One region of the Caulobacter sp. CCG-8 genome, then DNA from elsewhere that is predicted to be linked to it. Evidence: riboswitches for the same ligand, from Rfam matches in the RefSeq annotation. Region 1 holds a riboswitch; the other holds the start of a gene.

What was found. Region 1 has a riboswitch for ZMP and ZTP ahead of purH (bifunctional phosphoribosylaminoimidazolecarboxamide formyltransferase/IMP cyclohydrolase). Riboswitches for the same ligand answer to the same signal wherever they lie in the genome.
Region 2: another riboswitch for ZMP and ZTP. It lies ahead of WAE60_RS21745 (LysE family translocator); the one in region 1 lies ahead of purH (bifunctional phosphoribosylaminoimidazolecarboxamide formyltransferase/IMP cyclohydrolase).

The regions. Positions count from the first base shown of each region.
Region 1 is NZ_JBBEUD010000011.1:99,609-107,247, reverse strand. It holds gene WAE60_RS12640 (RsmB/NOP family class I SAM-dependent RNA methyltransferase) at 1-355, shown strand, start outside; gene rpe (ribulose-phosphate 3-epimerase) at 486-1,145, shown strand; gene WAE60_RS12630 (heparinase II/III family protein) at 1,155-2,933, shown strand; gene WAE60_RS12625 (PAS domain S-box protein) at 3,037-4,764, shown strand; ZMP/ZTP riboswitch at 4,832-4,912, shown strand; gene purH (bifunctional phosphoribosylaminoimidazolecarboxamide formyltransferase/IMP cyclohydrolase) at 4,945-6,534, shown strand; gene WAE60_RS12615 (phosphomannomutase/phosphoglucomutase) at 6,596-7,639, shown strand, end outside.
Region 2 is NZ_JBBEUD010000028.1:38,701-46,339, forward strand. It holds gene WAE60_RS21730 (PAS domain S-box protein) at 1-2,176, opposite strand, end outside; gene WAE60_RS21735 (Fe2+-dependent dioxygenase) at 2,264-2,947, opposite strand; gene WAE60_RS21740 (TonB-dependent siderophore receptor) at 3,136-5,520, opposite strand; ZMP/ZTP riboswitch at 5,785-5,864, shown strand; gene WAE60_RS21745 (LysE family translocator) at 5,884-6,516, shown strand; gene WAE60_RS21750 (ribonuclease T) at 6,713-7,462, shown strand.

The DNA of each region.
Region 1 (7,639 bases):
CTGCTCGGCCACCGGCACCTTCCGCCGCCATCCGGACGTGCTGTGGGCCGCCCGCCCCGGCGACGTGGCCAGCCTGGCCGCCGTCCAGAGCCGCCTGCTCGACAGCGCCGCCGGCCGCCTGAAGCCCGGCGGCCGCCTGGTCTACTGCGTCTGCTCGCTGGAGCCGGAAGAGGGCGAGGCCCAGGTCGAGGCCTTCCTGGCCCGCCGTCCGGACATGGCCCTGGACCCCATCGCCCCGGAGGAAGGCGGCGCCCCGGCCGCCAGCCTGACGGCGCGCGGCACGCTGCGAATCCTGCCCCACCACCGCGAGGGCGGACTGGACGGCTTCTTCGCGGCGCGATTCGTCAAACGGTAGCCTGGAAAGCCGGCGTCCCGGCCCAAGCTCCGCGCTTGCGGACGACAACCTTGAGGCGGATGAGTGCGTTAAGCTTCCGGGCGAAGCACTCGCTTGTGGCGTGAGCCCGACACAGCTAAGCCAGGGACCCATGACCGCGCCGCTGATCGCCCCGTCCATCCTCGCCTCCGACTTCGCCAAGCTGGGCGAAGAGGTCGCCGCCATCGAGGCGGCCGGCGCCGACTGGGTGCATGTCGACGTGATGGACGGCCATTTCGTGCCCAACATCACCCTGGGCCCGGATGTCGTTCGGGCGATCCGGCCGCACGCCAAGATCCCGTTCGACGTCCACCTGATGATCAGCCCGGCCGATCCGTACCTGGAGGCCTTCCGCGCCGCCGGCGCCGACCTGATCAGCATCCATCCGGAAGCCGGCCCTCACCTGCACCGCAGCCTCAAGCGCATCCGCGAGTTGGGGGCCAAGGCCGGGGTGGTCTTCAACCCCTCGACCTCGATCGACCACGTCGAGTGGATCCTCGAGGACGTCGATCTCCTGCTGGTGATGTCGGTCAATCCCGGCTTCGGCGGCCAGAGCTTCATCCCCGGCCAGCTGCGCAAGGTCGAGGCCCTGCGCAGGATGATCGACAAGGCCGGCCTCGACATCATCCTGGAGGTCGACGGCGGCGTCACCCCGGTCACCGCCCCGCAGTGCGTGGCGGCGGGGGCCACGGCCCTGGTCGCCGGCTCGGCGGTGTTCAAGGGCGGCCCCTCCGCCTATGCCGGCAACATCCGCGCCCTGAAGGGCGGCTGATCCAGCGGCATGGAGGGGGCTCCCGCGACAGGTTCCAGCCGCAAGTCCTCCGCCCTCGCCGGCGGCCCCTCCTCCCGTGGCTCTGGAGCCCGTGGCCGCGGAGCCCGCACCAAGGGCGTGACGCTCAAGGCCCTCGGCGCGGCGATCAAGGGCAACCTGGAACGCGAATGGTTCGGCTCGCCGCCGCACCGCGCCTCGATCAGCCGGCCCAGGCCGGTCGGCCTGGCCGGCCATCCCCACGATCCCCGTCCCGTCGATCCCGACCGCGGCCGCCAGCTGCTGGACGGCCTGCTGGTGCTGGACGGCGGCGCCCTGCGGCTGGGCGAGACCGGCGACCCCTTCGACCAGCCCAGCCCGACCCGCCAGTTCGCCACCGCCCTGCACGGCTTCGACTGGCTGCCGCACCTGCTGGCCGCCGGCCCCGGATCGTCGCGCCTGGCCCTGCGGCTGCTGCAGGACTGGCGGCGGGTGTTCGGGACCTGGAACGCCTTCTCGTGGAGCGGCGAGCGGCTGGAGCGGCGCACCTTCCACCTGGCCTGCGCCGCCAAGGCCCTGGCCCCCGAAGCGTCCGACGCCGAGATCTCGGCCATGACGCAGGACATCGCCCGCGGGGCGCGCCAGTTGCTCAAGGCCTCCGACGCGCCCGAGCGCCGGCTGGAGCGGGCCGTGGTGGTGGCCATCGCCGGCTGCGCCCTGACCGGCAAGGCCAGCGACCGGCTGACGGCCCAGGGCCTCAAGCGCGTCCACGCCCTGCTGGACCTGGTCGTCCTGCCCGACGGCGGCCACGCCAGCCGCTCGCCGGAGGCCGGGCTGGAGCTGCTGTTCGACCTGCTGACCCTGGACGACGCCCTGGGCCAGCGCGGCCGTCCCGTCCCCGAGGCCCTGACCCGCGCCATCGACCGCCTGAGCTCGTCGGTGCGCTTCTTCGCCCTGGCCGACGGTCATCTGGCCGCGTTCCAGGGCGGCGAGGCGATCGAGCCGAAGCGGATCGCTGCGGCCCTGGCCCATGACGACCACGGCCCGCGCCCGCCGCAGAGCGCGCCGCATGTCGGCTATCAGAAGATGCAGGGCGGCAGCCTCCAGGTGATGGCCGACGCCGGGCCGCCGGCCACGGGCGTGCTCAGCGTCACCGCCTGCGCCCAGCCGGCCGCGGTCGAGATCGTGTTCGGCAAGGACCGGCTGATCACCAGCTGCGGCTGGAGTCCGGAAGCGACCGGCGCCAACGCCTTCCGGCTTTCGTCCGCCGCCTCGACCGTGTCGGTGGGCGACGGCTCGGCCGGCCGGCCGCTGTCGGGCTGGCGCGCCGACGCCCTGGGCCCGTGGCTGGTCGACGGCGCGACCGAGGTCGAGGTCAAGCGCCACGACGCCGACGTCGGGGTGTGGCTGGACATCGTCCACGACGGCTGGCGGCGCCTGGGCCTAACCCACGCCCGGCGGCTGTTCCTGGACCTCAAGGCCGACGAGCTGCGCGGCGAGGACAGCCTGATCCCGATCGGCTCGGCCAATCCCGACGGTCCGCGCCGCTACCTGCCGTTCTCGGTCACCTTCCACCTGCATCCGGACGCCCGCGCCTCGCTGGCGCGCGACGGCAAGAGCGTGCTGATCAAGGGGCCGTCCAACGTCGGCTGGTGGCTGCGCAACGACGCGGTCGATGTGGCCATCACCCCCTCGGCCCATTTCGACCACGGCCACGCCCGCCCCGCCGGCGCCATCGTGCTCAAGAGCCAGGTCCGTCCCGAGAAGGGCGCCAAGATCCGCTGGAAGCTGGCCCGGGCGACGGATCACTGATCCCCTGCGACATTACGTCCCACGCGCCCGCCGGAGCGCGGAATTCACAGCCCCCACCCTGTCCTGTAGCTGTTTTCGACCGCGTCGGCTGAGGGAGGGGCAGATGTCGAGCCTCGCCGCCCTGCGGCCCATCCTGAACACCGCGATCGACCCCGTCGTCGTCATGGACGCCAAGGGCGTGATCCTGGACTGGAACGCCCGCGCCGAGGCGGCCTTCGGCTGGCCGCGCGACGAGGTCCTGGGCCGGGGCCTGATCGACCTGCTGGCCCCGCTGCGCCATCAGGCCCACTACCGGCAACTGCTGACCAAGCGCCTGGCCCTGGCCGAGCCGCCGGCCGCGCGCCAGGGCTCGCAGCTGATGGCGGTGCGCAAGAACGGCAGCGAGATCCCGATCGAGGTGTCCCTGGCCGCGTTCGGCGATCCGGACGCTCTCCTGTTCCTGGGCTTCATCCGCGACATCACCGACCGGGTCGAGGTGCATGAACGGCTGGCCGCCAGCGAGGCGCGGTTCCGCGCCGCCATCGGCGCCGTCGACGGCATCCTGTGGACCAACGACGCCTCGGGCCGGATGGTCGGCGACCAGCCCGGCTGGGCCAGCCTGACCGGCCAGGCGCACGACGACTATCAGGGCTTCGGCTGGGCCGACGCCGTCCATCCCGACGACGCCGAGCCGACGATCCGGGCGTGGAACGAGGCCGTCGCCCGGGGCGGCCCCTTCACCTTCGAGCATCGGGTGCGTCGCCACGACGGGGTGTGGCGCGACTTCGCCATCCGCGCCGTCGCCGCCCTGGAGGCCGACGGCTCGATCCGCGAATGGATCGGCGTGCACACCGACATCACCGAACGCAAGCGCGCCGAGGAACGCCTGCGCGAGGGCGAGGCCCGGTTCCGCGCCATGGCCGATTCCGCGCCGGCCCCGGTGTGGATGACCTCGGTGGAGGGCGGGATCACCTTCGCCAACGAAGCCTTCGGCGAATACACCGGGGTGGCGCCGGCCGACCTGCTGGGCGACGCCTGGATCGGCCTGATCCATCCCGACGACATCCCCGGGGTCGGCGCCCGACGGGCGGCGGCGCGCACCGCCGAGGGCGGGCCGACGGCCTACGGCTTCGAGGCGCGGTTCCTGGGAGGCGACGGAAACTATCGCTGGATGGTCGCCAACGCCCGACCGCAGATCGACGCCCAGGGCCAGTTCCAGGGCTATATCGGCATGGCGATGGACATGACCGAGACCAAGACGGCCCAGGCCCGCCAGCGCCTGCTGATCAACGAGCTGAACCACCGCGTGAAGAACACCCTGGCCTCGGTCCAGTCGATCGTCCGCCAGACCCTGCGGCCGGAAGAGGCGGTCGAGGCCGTGCGCGAGCGGCTGATCGGGCGGCTGCTGGCGATGTCGGCCGTCCACGACGTGCTGACCCGCGAGAGCTGGGAGGGCGCGGCCCTGGACGACATCGTCCGCCAGGGCCTGGCGCCGTTCGTCGACGACCAGGATCCCGACCGGGTGGCGGTCAGCGGCCCCGCCCTGCGGGTGGGCGCCAGCACCGCCCTGTCCCTGGCCCTGGCCATGCACGAGCTGGCCACCAACGCGGCCAAGTACGGCGCCCTGTCGGCGGCGGGCGGCCGGGTGGACGTCGCCTGGGAGCAGACGGCCGAGGACCGGGCGGTCCTGAGATGGACCGAGCGCGGCGGGCCGCCGGTGCAGCCCCCCGAACGCCGGGGCTTCGGCACCCGCCTGCTGGAGCGCGGCCTTGCCGGCGACCTGGGCGGCCGGCCGGAACTGACCTTCGCGGCGGACGGCGCGCGGGCGGTGCTGCCGGTGCGGCTGGGGTAGCCCGGTTCTCCCCCTGTGGAGGAGGCCCCGACCCCGATTGACTCCTCTCGCCTCCCCCGTATTTTCCGCGCGTTCGCGTGACTGGCGCTAGTGATGGGCAACCATCGGGGAGCGCGGACCTCATATGCCGCGCGCCTGGGCTCCGTTTTCTCGTCCAACCAGACCAGCCAGGAGTCCGCCGTGCCCGCCGCCCCCGACTATCCGTCCGCCCCCGATCTCGTCGCCCCCAAGCGCGCCCTGCTGTCGGTCTCCGATAAGACCGGCCTGGTCGAGGCCGCCAAGGTCCTGCACGAGGCGGGCGTCGAGCTGGTCTCGACCGGCGGCACCAAGGCCGCCATCGCCGCGGCCGGCCTGCCGGTCAAGGACGTCTCGGACCTGACGGGCTTCCCCGAGATGATGGACGGCCGGGTCAAGACCCTGCACCCGATCGTGCACGGCGGGCTGCTGGGCGTGCGCGACGCCCCCGAGCACGCCAAGGCCATGGCCGACCACGGCATCGGCGGCATCGATATCCTGTACGTGAACCTCTATCCGTTCGAGGCCACGGTCGCGAAGGGCGGTTCCTACGAGGAGTGCGTCGAGAACATCGACATCGGCGGCCCGGCCATGATCCGCTCGGCGGCCAAGAACCACGGCTATGTCGCCGTCTGCACCGACCCATCGGACCTCGCCGAAGTGCTGGAGGCCCTGAAGGCCGGCGGGACCACCCTGGTCCTGCGCAAGACCCTGGCCGCTCGCGCCTATGCCCGCACCGCGGCCTATGATGCGGCGATCTCGACCTGGTTCGCCGCCCAGCTGGGCCAGGACTTCCCGGCCCGCAAGAGCATCGCCGGCGAGCTGCGCCAGACCATGCGCTACGGCGAGAATCCACACCAGAAGGCCGCCTTCTACACCTTCCCCAACCCGCGTCCGGGCGTGGCCACGGCCACCCAGCTGCAGGGCAAGGAACTCAGCTACAACAACATCAACGACACCGACGCGGCCTTCGAGCTGATCGCCGAGTTCGATCCGGCCCAGGGCCCGGCCGTGGCGATCATCAAGCACGCCAATCCCTGCGGCGTGGCCGTCGGCAAGACCCAGCGCGAGGCCTATGAGCGGGCCCTGGCCTGCGATCCCACCAGCGCCTTCGGCGGCATCGTCGCCGTCAACAGCCGCCTGACCCGCGAGGCGGCCGAGGCCGTGGTCGAGATCTTCACCGAGGTGGTGATCGCCCCGGAAGCCGACGACGACGCCGTCGCCGTGTTCGCCGCCAAGAAGAACCTGCGCCTGCTGGTCACCGGCGGCCTGCCGGACGCCCTGTCGACCGGCGACACCTTCAAGTCGGTGGCCGGCGGCTTCCTGGTGCAATCCCGTGATGACGCGCGCATCACCGCCTCCGACCTGAAGATCGTCACCCAGCGTCAGCCCACGGACGAGGAAGTGCGCGACATGCTGTTCGCCTTCACCGTCGGCAAGCACGTCAAGTCCAACGCCATCGTCTACGCCCGCGCCGGCCAGACCCTGGGCGTCGGGGCCGGCCAGATGAACCGCAAGGACTCGGCCCGGATCGCGGCCCTGCGCGCCGCCGACTTCGGCCTGGACCTGAAGGGCTGCGCCTGCGCCTCGGAAGCCTTCTTCCCGTTCGCGGACGGCCTGATCCAGGCCGCCGAGGCCGGGGCGACGGCGATCATCCAGCCGGGCGGCTCAATGCGCGACCCCGAGGTGATCGAGGCCGCCGACAAGCTGGGCCTGACCATGGCCTTCACCGGCGTGCGGGTGTTCCGACACTAGTCTGCGACAGCGGGCGGGGTGTGGTAGCTAGGGCTGTACGAAGACTTTCGAAGCAGCCTCGATGCTCCCCACACCCCGCGCCGACCTCGTTCCCAACACCGTCGCCTACGAGAACGAGCCCCTGGTCAAGGCCACGGGGTTTCGGGAATACGACGCGCGCTGGCTGTTCGGGTCCGAGATCAACCTGCTGGGCGTCCAGGCTCTGGGCCTTGGCCTGGGGACCTACATCCACGAGCTGGGCCATTCCCGGATCGTGGTCGGCCACGACTTCCGGGGCTATTCGCTGTCGATCAAGCAGGCCCTGACCCTGGGCCTGATGAGCGCCGGCTGCGAGGTGCACGACATCGGCCTGGCCCTGTCGCCCACCGCCTATTTCGCCCAGTTCGACCTGGACATCCCCTGCGTGGCCATGGTCACCGCCAGCCACAACGAGAACGGCTGGACCGGGGTGAAGATGGGCGCCCAGAGGCCCCTGACCTTCGGCCCCGACGAGATGGCCCGCCTGAAGGCGATCGTGCTGGGCGGTGAATTCGTCGAGCGCGACGGCGGCAAGCTGGTCCGCGTCGAAGGCGAGGCCGAGCGCTATCTGGCCGACGTCGCGAGCCGCGTCCGCCTCACCCGGCCGCTGAAGGTGATCGCCGCCTGCGGCAACGGCACGGCCGGCGCCTTCGCGGTCGACGGCCTCCGGCGCATGGGCGTTTCCGAGGTGATCGGCCTGGACGCCGAGCTCGACTACACGTTCCCGAAATACAATCCGAACCCGGAAGACGCCGCCATGCTGCACGCGATGGCGGACGCCGTGCATGCGCACGGGGCCGACCTGGCCTTCGGCTTCGACGGCGATGGCGACCGCTGCGGCGTGGTCGACGACGAGGGCGTGGAGATCTTCGCCGACAAGATGGGCCTGATCCTGGCCCGCGACCTGGCCCCGCTGCACCCGGGCGCGACCTTCGTGGTCGACGTCAAGTCGACCGGCCTCTTCGCCACCGACCCGATCCTGGCCGCCCACGGCTGCAAGGTGGTCTACTGGAAGACCGGCCATAGCTACCTCAAGCGCAAGAGCGCCGAGCTGGGGGCCCTGGCCGGCTTCGAGAAGAGCGGCCAC
Region 2 (7,639 bases), on a different contig from region 1:
CGCCCATCATCTGGGCCAGGCGCCGGGTGATGGCCAGGCCCAGGCCCGAGCCGCCGAACCGGCGGGTGGTGCTGGCGTCGGCCTGCTGGAAGCGTTCGAACAGCCGCGCCTGGGCCTCGGCGGCGATACCGACCCCGGTGTCGATCACCTCGAAGGCGACGCGGGGTTCGGGTCCCTCCTGCCGGCGGACCCGCAGGGTCACCGAGCCCGACAGGGTGAACTTCACGGCGTTGCCGACCAGGTTGAACAGGGCCTGGCGCAGCCGGCTGGGGTCGGTGAGGATGAGGCCCAGGTCCGGGGCGTCGACCCGCAGCTCCAGCCCCTTGTGCTCGGCCTGGCCGCGCAGCAGGCGCGCCACGCTGGCGGCCAGCTCGCTGGGATCGACCGGCTCCTGGGTGACGTCCAGCCGCCCGGCCTCGATCCGCGAGAAGTCGATCACGTCGTCCAGCAGGGTCGACAGCATCCGACCGCAGGCCAGGGCCTCGCCCAGCAGGTTGTCGGCCTCGCCCGGCAGCTTCTCGCGCTTGAGCAGATGCATCACCCCCAGCACCCCGTTCATCGGGGTGCGGATCTCGTGGCTCATATTGGCCAGGAACTGGGCCTTGGCCTCGTTGGCGGCCTGGGCGGCGCGCTCGGCCTCGACCAGGGCCAGCTCGGCCCGCTTCTTCTCGTCGATGTCCAGGATCAGGCCGAAGGCCTTGCGGATGCGGCCGCTCGCGTCGCTGCGCACCTCGTGGAAGATGCGGATCCACTTGCCGTCGCCGTCGGGCGTCATCACCCGCACGTCGAACGAGCGGCCCCGGGAGTCCAGATGGCCTTCGTTCCCCCGCCAGCTGTCGGCGGCGTCGTAGACCGCCGTGACGTCGTCGGGATGGATCATCGGCCAGACGGCGCTGCGTACGTCGTCATAGGTGACCCGGCGGCCCAGGATGCGATGGAACTCCGGCGAGCCCCAGAAGGTCTTGCCCGCGTGGTCGATCTCGTAGACCCCGGCATGGGCCGCGCCCAGGGCCACGCGCAGCCGCCGGGCGTTGGCGCGCGCCTCGCGGCGGGCCTCCGACAGGGCCGTGACATCGTCCATATAGGTGATCACGCCGACGATCCGGCCCTGGGCGTCGCACCAGGGGCGGGCCTCCCAGCGCAGGGTGTGGCTGCGGCCCAGGCCGTCGTGCAGCTGGTCCTCGCGGCGCACGATCGTCTCGCCGGTCAGGGCGCGCTCGACGGCCCGGACGAAGCGCCGGCGGCTGCCGGAGGTCAGCTCGTGCAGGCTGCGGCCGATGATCTGGGCCTCGGTGGCCTGGAAGATTTCCAGGAAGCGCGGGCTGACCACCTGCAGGCGCAGGTCGCGGTCGTAGAGCGCCACGGCGAACGGGGCTTCCTCGACCAGTCGCCGGGCCTGGCGCTCGCCCCAGACGGCCGCGTCGCGGGTGCGGGCCACGTCGGTGACGTTCTGCGAGATGCCCTTCAGGGCGAACAGGCCGTCGGCCCGCGGTTCGGTGCGGAAGGTGGCGCGGTAGGTGAACCACTGGTCCCCGGCGCCGCGCAGCCGGTGCTCGATGGTGCCGCCTTCGCCGGTGCGCACCGCCTGGTCGAAGGCCGCGCGCAGGTTCTCCTGCTCGGCGGGGTCCAGGCGGTCGAAGAACTGGTCGGGCTGGGCCACGTCCTCGGGCTCCAGGCCCGTGGCGTTGAAGATGTCGCGCGACCACTCGATGTGCTGGCCGTGCGGTTCGTAGCTCCAGACCCCGATGCCGGCCGACGAGGCCAGGAGTTCGCGGGTCTGGCGGGCGGCGGCGATCTCGGCCCGGCGGGCCATGTCGGCGGTGACGTCGCGCAGGGCGCCGATCATCTCGCCGTTGGGCCCCAGGCGCGAGCGCCCCTCCAGCCACACCCAGCCGCCGTTCTTGCAGGTCACCTTGAGGCGGTTGACGGCCTCGCCCGAGGCGCGGATCAGGCCGGCGGTCTCGATGAAGTCCTGGCGCGAGTCCGGATGGACGAAGCTGGAGGCCGGCCGGCCGATCAGCTCCTGGCGGGTCCAGCCGGTCACCCGGGTCCAGGCCGGATTGACCGTGGCGAACCGCCCCCTCGACACCACGGCGAACAGGTCGTGCGAATGGTCGAAGAACCATTGCGCGCTTTCCGCATCGCTCAACCGTGGGGATTTGGGGGGCGAGGTCATCGCGGCTCCAAGGGACGGAGCGCGGATGGTGAAGCTCAAGGGTAAACTTATGGTTGGCGTCGGCGATCATTGTTCGCCGACCGTGCGTCAGACCTCGGCCCACATCCGCAGGAGGTTGTGGTAGCTCCCGGTCAGGGACAGCACCGACGGGTCGTCGGTCCCCACCGCCATCGACAGGCGCTGGATCGACACGTCCATGTCCAGCAGCAGGGCGCGCTTGGCGTCGTCGCGCACCAGGCTCTGGATCCAGAAGAAGCTGGCGGTGCGCACGCCGCGCGTCACCTCGGTGACGTGGTGCAGGCTGGAGGCCGGATAGAGGATCGCCGCCCCCGCCGTCAGCTTGACCACGTGGCTGCCATAGGCGTCCTCGACCACCAGCTCGCCGCCGTCATAGGCCTCGGGGTCGCTGAGGAAGACGGTGATCGACAGGTCCGTGCGCAGGGTCTGGCCGGTGACCGGGTCGCGGCGGATCGAATTGTCGATGTGGTCGCCGAAGCCCATGCCCGCGCCGTAGCGGTTGAACAGCGGCGTCAGGATGGTGCGCGGCAGGGCGGCCGCGACGAACAGGCGATTGGCCTGCAGGGCCTGGACGATGATCGCCCCGACCTCGCGGGCGGCGGCCCCGTCCTGCGGCAGCTGCTGGTTGTTCTTGGCCATCGCCGCCTGGAAGCCCGAGGTGGCGTTGCCGTCGATCCAGTCGGCGGCGTCCAGCACCGCGCGGCAGTGGGCGACCTGGTCGGGCGTCAGGACGTCGGGGATCTGGATCATCATGACCCGACTCCTAGAGCGCGACAGCCAAAAGTGGAAGCCGGTTTTGGCGCCCGTCGCGCTCTAAACCGTTGAAAATCCGCCATTTATCCGAAGGATAAATGGTGGGCAGAGATATGGCCTCGCCCGGGAGGGGCCGCTCCCGGGCGAGGCTTTGAACGTCAGGACGAGCACTCCGGGGAGGAGAAGGCTCAGTACTTGACGTTCAAGGTCAGGATCGCCTGCCGGCCGGGGGCCGGGTCGGCGTGGTGGACGCCGTTGGTGCGCATGATGTAGCGCTCGTCGCCGACGTTCTGGACGTTCAGCTGCAGGTCGACCTTGTCGTTGACGACGTAGCTGGCGAAGGCGTCGAAGCGCCAGTAGTCGGGCGCGTAGACCGCGTTGGTCCCGCCGCCCGCGCCGCCCTGGTTGCCGCCGAACATCTTGGAGACGTAGTAGGCCCCGCCGCCGGCCGAGAGCTTGCGCGTCACCCGATAGGTCGTGAACAGGCTGAAGCTGTTCTTGGGCGTGTTGGCCAGCGGGTCGCCCTCGTTGATGTTGGGGATGATCGCCCCGGTGCCCGACTGGATCGTCACCGCGCCATGAACCAGCTCGCTGTCCATGTAGGTGTAGCCGCCGAAAGCCTGCCACTTGGGCGTGATGTTGCCCGAGATGCCCAGCTCCACGCCCTTGACCTGCGTCTCGCCCACCTGGGCGAACACGCCGTTGTTGATCTGGATCAGGGCGTTCTTGCGGGTGGTCTTGAAGACCGCGCCCGACAGGGCCAGCGTGTCGTTGAACAGCGTCCACTTGCCGCCGGCCTCGAAGCTTTCGGTGTCTTCCGGCTCCAGCAGTTGGTTGGGCGTCGTGCCGACCGTGCCGGTGATGCCGTTGCTGTTCTGGTCGCCGCCCTGGACGCCCGGCGGGGTCGAGGCCGTGCCGTATGAGATGTAGAGGCTGGAGTCCTCGGTCGGCTTGAAGACCAGGCCGGCCTGGTAGCTGGTGAAGTCCCATTCGCCCTGGCGGTAGGTGATCGTGCCGCCCGAGAACGCGCCCTGGTTCTGGGTGAAGCTGGCGTAGTCGTAGCCGGCGCTCTCATAGTGGTCGTGGCGCAGGCCCAGGTTCAGCAGCCACCTGTCGCCGAACTTGATGGTGTCGAAGCCATAGATCGCGGCGGTCTTGGAGACATTGCGGTTGGCCGGGCTGCGATTGATGATGCCGGTCCAGGGATCGTTCGGATTGGGGGCGTAGACCAGGGTGCAGTCGCCCTGGCCCAGATTGGTGGCGTTGGTGCCCATGTTGAAGCCCGCCGGACAGGCCGAGCCCGACGTGGTGTAGGTCGAATAGGTGGCGTTGAGGTTTTCCTCGCGGCTCAGCTCGATCCCGAGGTCGAAGCTGTGGCTGAAGGCGCCGGTGTCGAACTTGCCGTGGAAGTCGGTGTTGGCCGCCATGGTCTCGACCGGGTTCCAGCGGGTCTTGGTGCCGCGCTTCATCCACCATTGGCCGCCGATCAGCTGGGCCGCGCCGCCGTCGCCGGGATTAGTGACGATGTAGTCGTTGAGCGTCTTGGACCAGCGGACCACCTGGCGCACGCCGAGATTCGAGTTGATCGCGTGATCGACCGCGAAGGTGGCGATGTCGGCCTTGGTCTTCTGATAGTCGCGGGCCTTGAGGCCGTAGAAGCTGCTGTAGTCGACGTCCAGGATGCCCGAGTCCGTGCGGGGCACGCCGGGGACCTTGGTGAACAGCGGGATGCCGTAGTCGGGCATCGCGTTGCTGTCGAGGTGGTAGTAGCTCAGCGTCATCTGGGTCGGACCATCCAGGCCCGCGGCGATCGACGCGGCCGCGCCCCAGCGGTCGAAGTCCACGGCGTCGCGGCCGGGCGTGTCGCCCTGGGTGCCCAGCAGGTTCAGGCGGACGGCGACGCTGTCGTTGATCTGGTGGTTCAGGTCGGCGGTGGCGCGGACGTAGCTGTCGGTGCCGCCGGCGATCGAGGCGCGGACGAAATCGTCGGCCTTGGGGCTCTTGGACGTCAGGTTGATGCTGCCGCCGCCCGAGCCGCGGCCGCTGTAGGCGCTGTCGGGGCCCTTCACGACCTCGACCTGCTCGAGGTTGAACACTTCGCGGGTCTGGCCGCCGCTGTCGCGCAGGCCATCGACGAAGACGTCGTTGGCGCTGGACTGGCCGCGGATGAACGGACGGTCGGCCAGGGGCTGGCCGCCCTCGCCCGCCCCGAAGGTGATGCCGGGCGAGGTGCGCAGGATGTCCTGCAGCGAGGTGGCGGCGGTCTGCTCGATGATCTTGCGCGGGATGACCGTGATGGCCTTGGGCGTGTCGACCAGCGGCGCGGTCAGCTTGGGCGACTGGACCTCGGTGTTGCGCTTGCCGTCGACCTTGACGCCCGAGACCTCGGTGGCGCTGTCGGCGGGACCGGCGGTGGCGATCGCCGCGTCGGCGGCGGCGTCGGCCTCGGGCGCGGCGGCGAACGCGGCGGGGGCCAGGGACAGGCCGGCCAGACCGGCGACGGCGGCGACGCCCAGCGCGGCGCGGGTCTGGCTGCGGACGCCGGCGACGGCGGGCTTGGAATTCTTGTTCATCGAATAACCCCAGCAAGGCCGTCGGAGGAGCGCGGCCCTTTGTCGTAATTGCGACGCGTTCTTATCTGGAGCGTTGCCGGTGTGCAATGATAATCATTCGCAGAAATACGCGGAGAGGGGACATGCGCTCGCGCGTGTCCCCAATGCCGGCGCCGCGAGATCAGGGGACACGCCCAAGGGCATGTCCCCGGCCCTGTCAGGGCGCGTGCCGGCCGCCTTCAGCAAAGCTGGTCTCAACCTTCACCGCGAACCGGTGTACACAACCGGCGTCCGCGTGACTGGCGATCACAGGGAGCACCCTGAGGGAGCGCGGACGTCACGAGCCGTTCGCCTGGGCGCCCACCTCTGACGCGGAGTCCGCCCATGCCCGAAGCCAAGACCTGGATCGCCTTCTGTCTCGTGTGCCTGGGCATGGCCCTGACCCCCGGGCCGAACATGATCTATCTGGTCAGCCGCTCGATCTGCCAGGGACGCTGGGCCGGGATCGTGTCGCTGGTCGGCACCGCCGCCGGCTTCGTGGTCTATCTGGTCTGCGCGGCCCTGGGCATCACCGCCCTGCTGATGGCCGCGCCCATCGCCTACGACATCCTGCGGTTCGGCGGCGCGCTCTACCTGCTGTGGCTGGCCTGGCAGGCCATCAAGCCGGGCGGGGCCTCGCCGTTCCAGGTGCGCGATCTGCCCAAGGACAGCCCCGCCAAGCTGATCAGCATGGGCTTCCTGACCAACCTGCTGAACCCCAAGGCCGCGATGCTCTATCTGTCGCTGCTGCCGCAGTTCATCGACCCGCACCGGGGCGCGATCTTCGGCCAGTCCCTGGCCCTGGGCGGCAGCCAGATCGTCATCAGCCTGACGGTCAACGGCTGCATCTGCCTGGCGGCGGGGACCATCGCGACCTTCCTGGCCACGCGCCCCAGCTTCGCCCTGATCCAGCGCTGGCTGATGGCCACGGTCCTGGGCGGCCTGGCCGTGCGCATGGCCACCGAGGCGCGGCGCTGATCTCTCTTTATCCGCTCATCCCGGCGAATGCCGGGACCCAGATGGAATGGCTTTGAGGCTGACGCCACGAGCGCCAAGACCCTCCAATCATCCCTCGCCACTAAGGGATCTGGGTCCCGGCATTCGCCGGGATGAGCGGAGTTTTAGGTTGGCCAAGCCGTGCTAGAGAAGCGTCAGCTAGCGCTGGAGTTCTGCCATGCTGTCGTCCAAGGCCTTCCAGGTCATCGCCACTGCCCTTGCCTCGCTGGCCCTGGCCGGCGCCGCCCACGCCTCGAGCCTGAAGGCCTGCACGGTCCCGCCCAGCGTGATCCCGGCGCCCGCCGAGAAGCCGCCCGCCGGCGAAATCCACACCGACGTCCCCACCGCCGCCTATCTGCTGGCCCTGTTCTGGTCGCCCGAGGCCTGCCGCGCGGGCATTCCGGAGTCGAACAAGATCATCCAGTGCCAGACCAACAGCTTCGGCTTCACCGTGCACGGCCTGTGGCCGAACGGGCCGGACAAGGTCCACCCGCGCTACTGCAAGCCCAGCCCGCCGATGAGCGCGGCGACCGTGCTGGCCAATCTCTGCATGACCCCCTCGCCCTGGCTGCTGCAGCACGAGTGGCAGGCCCACGGCGCCTGCCAGTGGGACACGCCCGAGGCCTATTTCAAGAAGGCCCGCGAAGTGCGCCAGGGCCTGAAGGTCCCGGACCTCAAGCCGGGCCCCGAAGGCACGATGACCGCGGGCGAGATCCGCAGGGCGTTCCTGAAGGGCAATCGCGGCATGACCGCCGAGGGCCTGAACGTGCGCGTCAAGGAAGGCCGCCTGACCGAGGTCTGGGTCTGCATGGACCTGGACTTCAAGCTGGCCGCCTGCCGGGGCGGCAACGGCGCGGCGGACGATGCGGTGGTGACCGTGACGCCGATGGCGCCGGCGATCGCCACGAAGCCGAAGAAGAAGGGTTAGGGGCCCTTCTTCTTCGCTCCCTCCTACTCGCCGTCATTCCGGGCCTTGCGCCCGAAACCCCTCTGTCCGCTGCAAGTGCGGAAGGGTGGCGCGCCCGCGCGCCATGGCGTTTCACGTGCAAGCTGAACCAGGGGTCCCGGGCACAAGGCCCGGGATGACGGAGGTTGAGATGGGGCA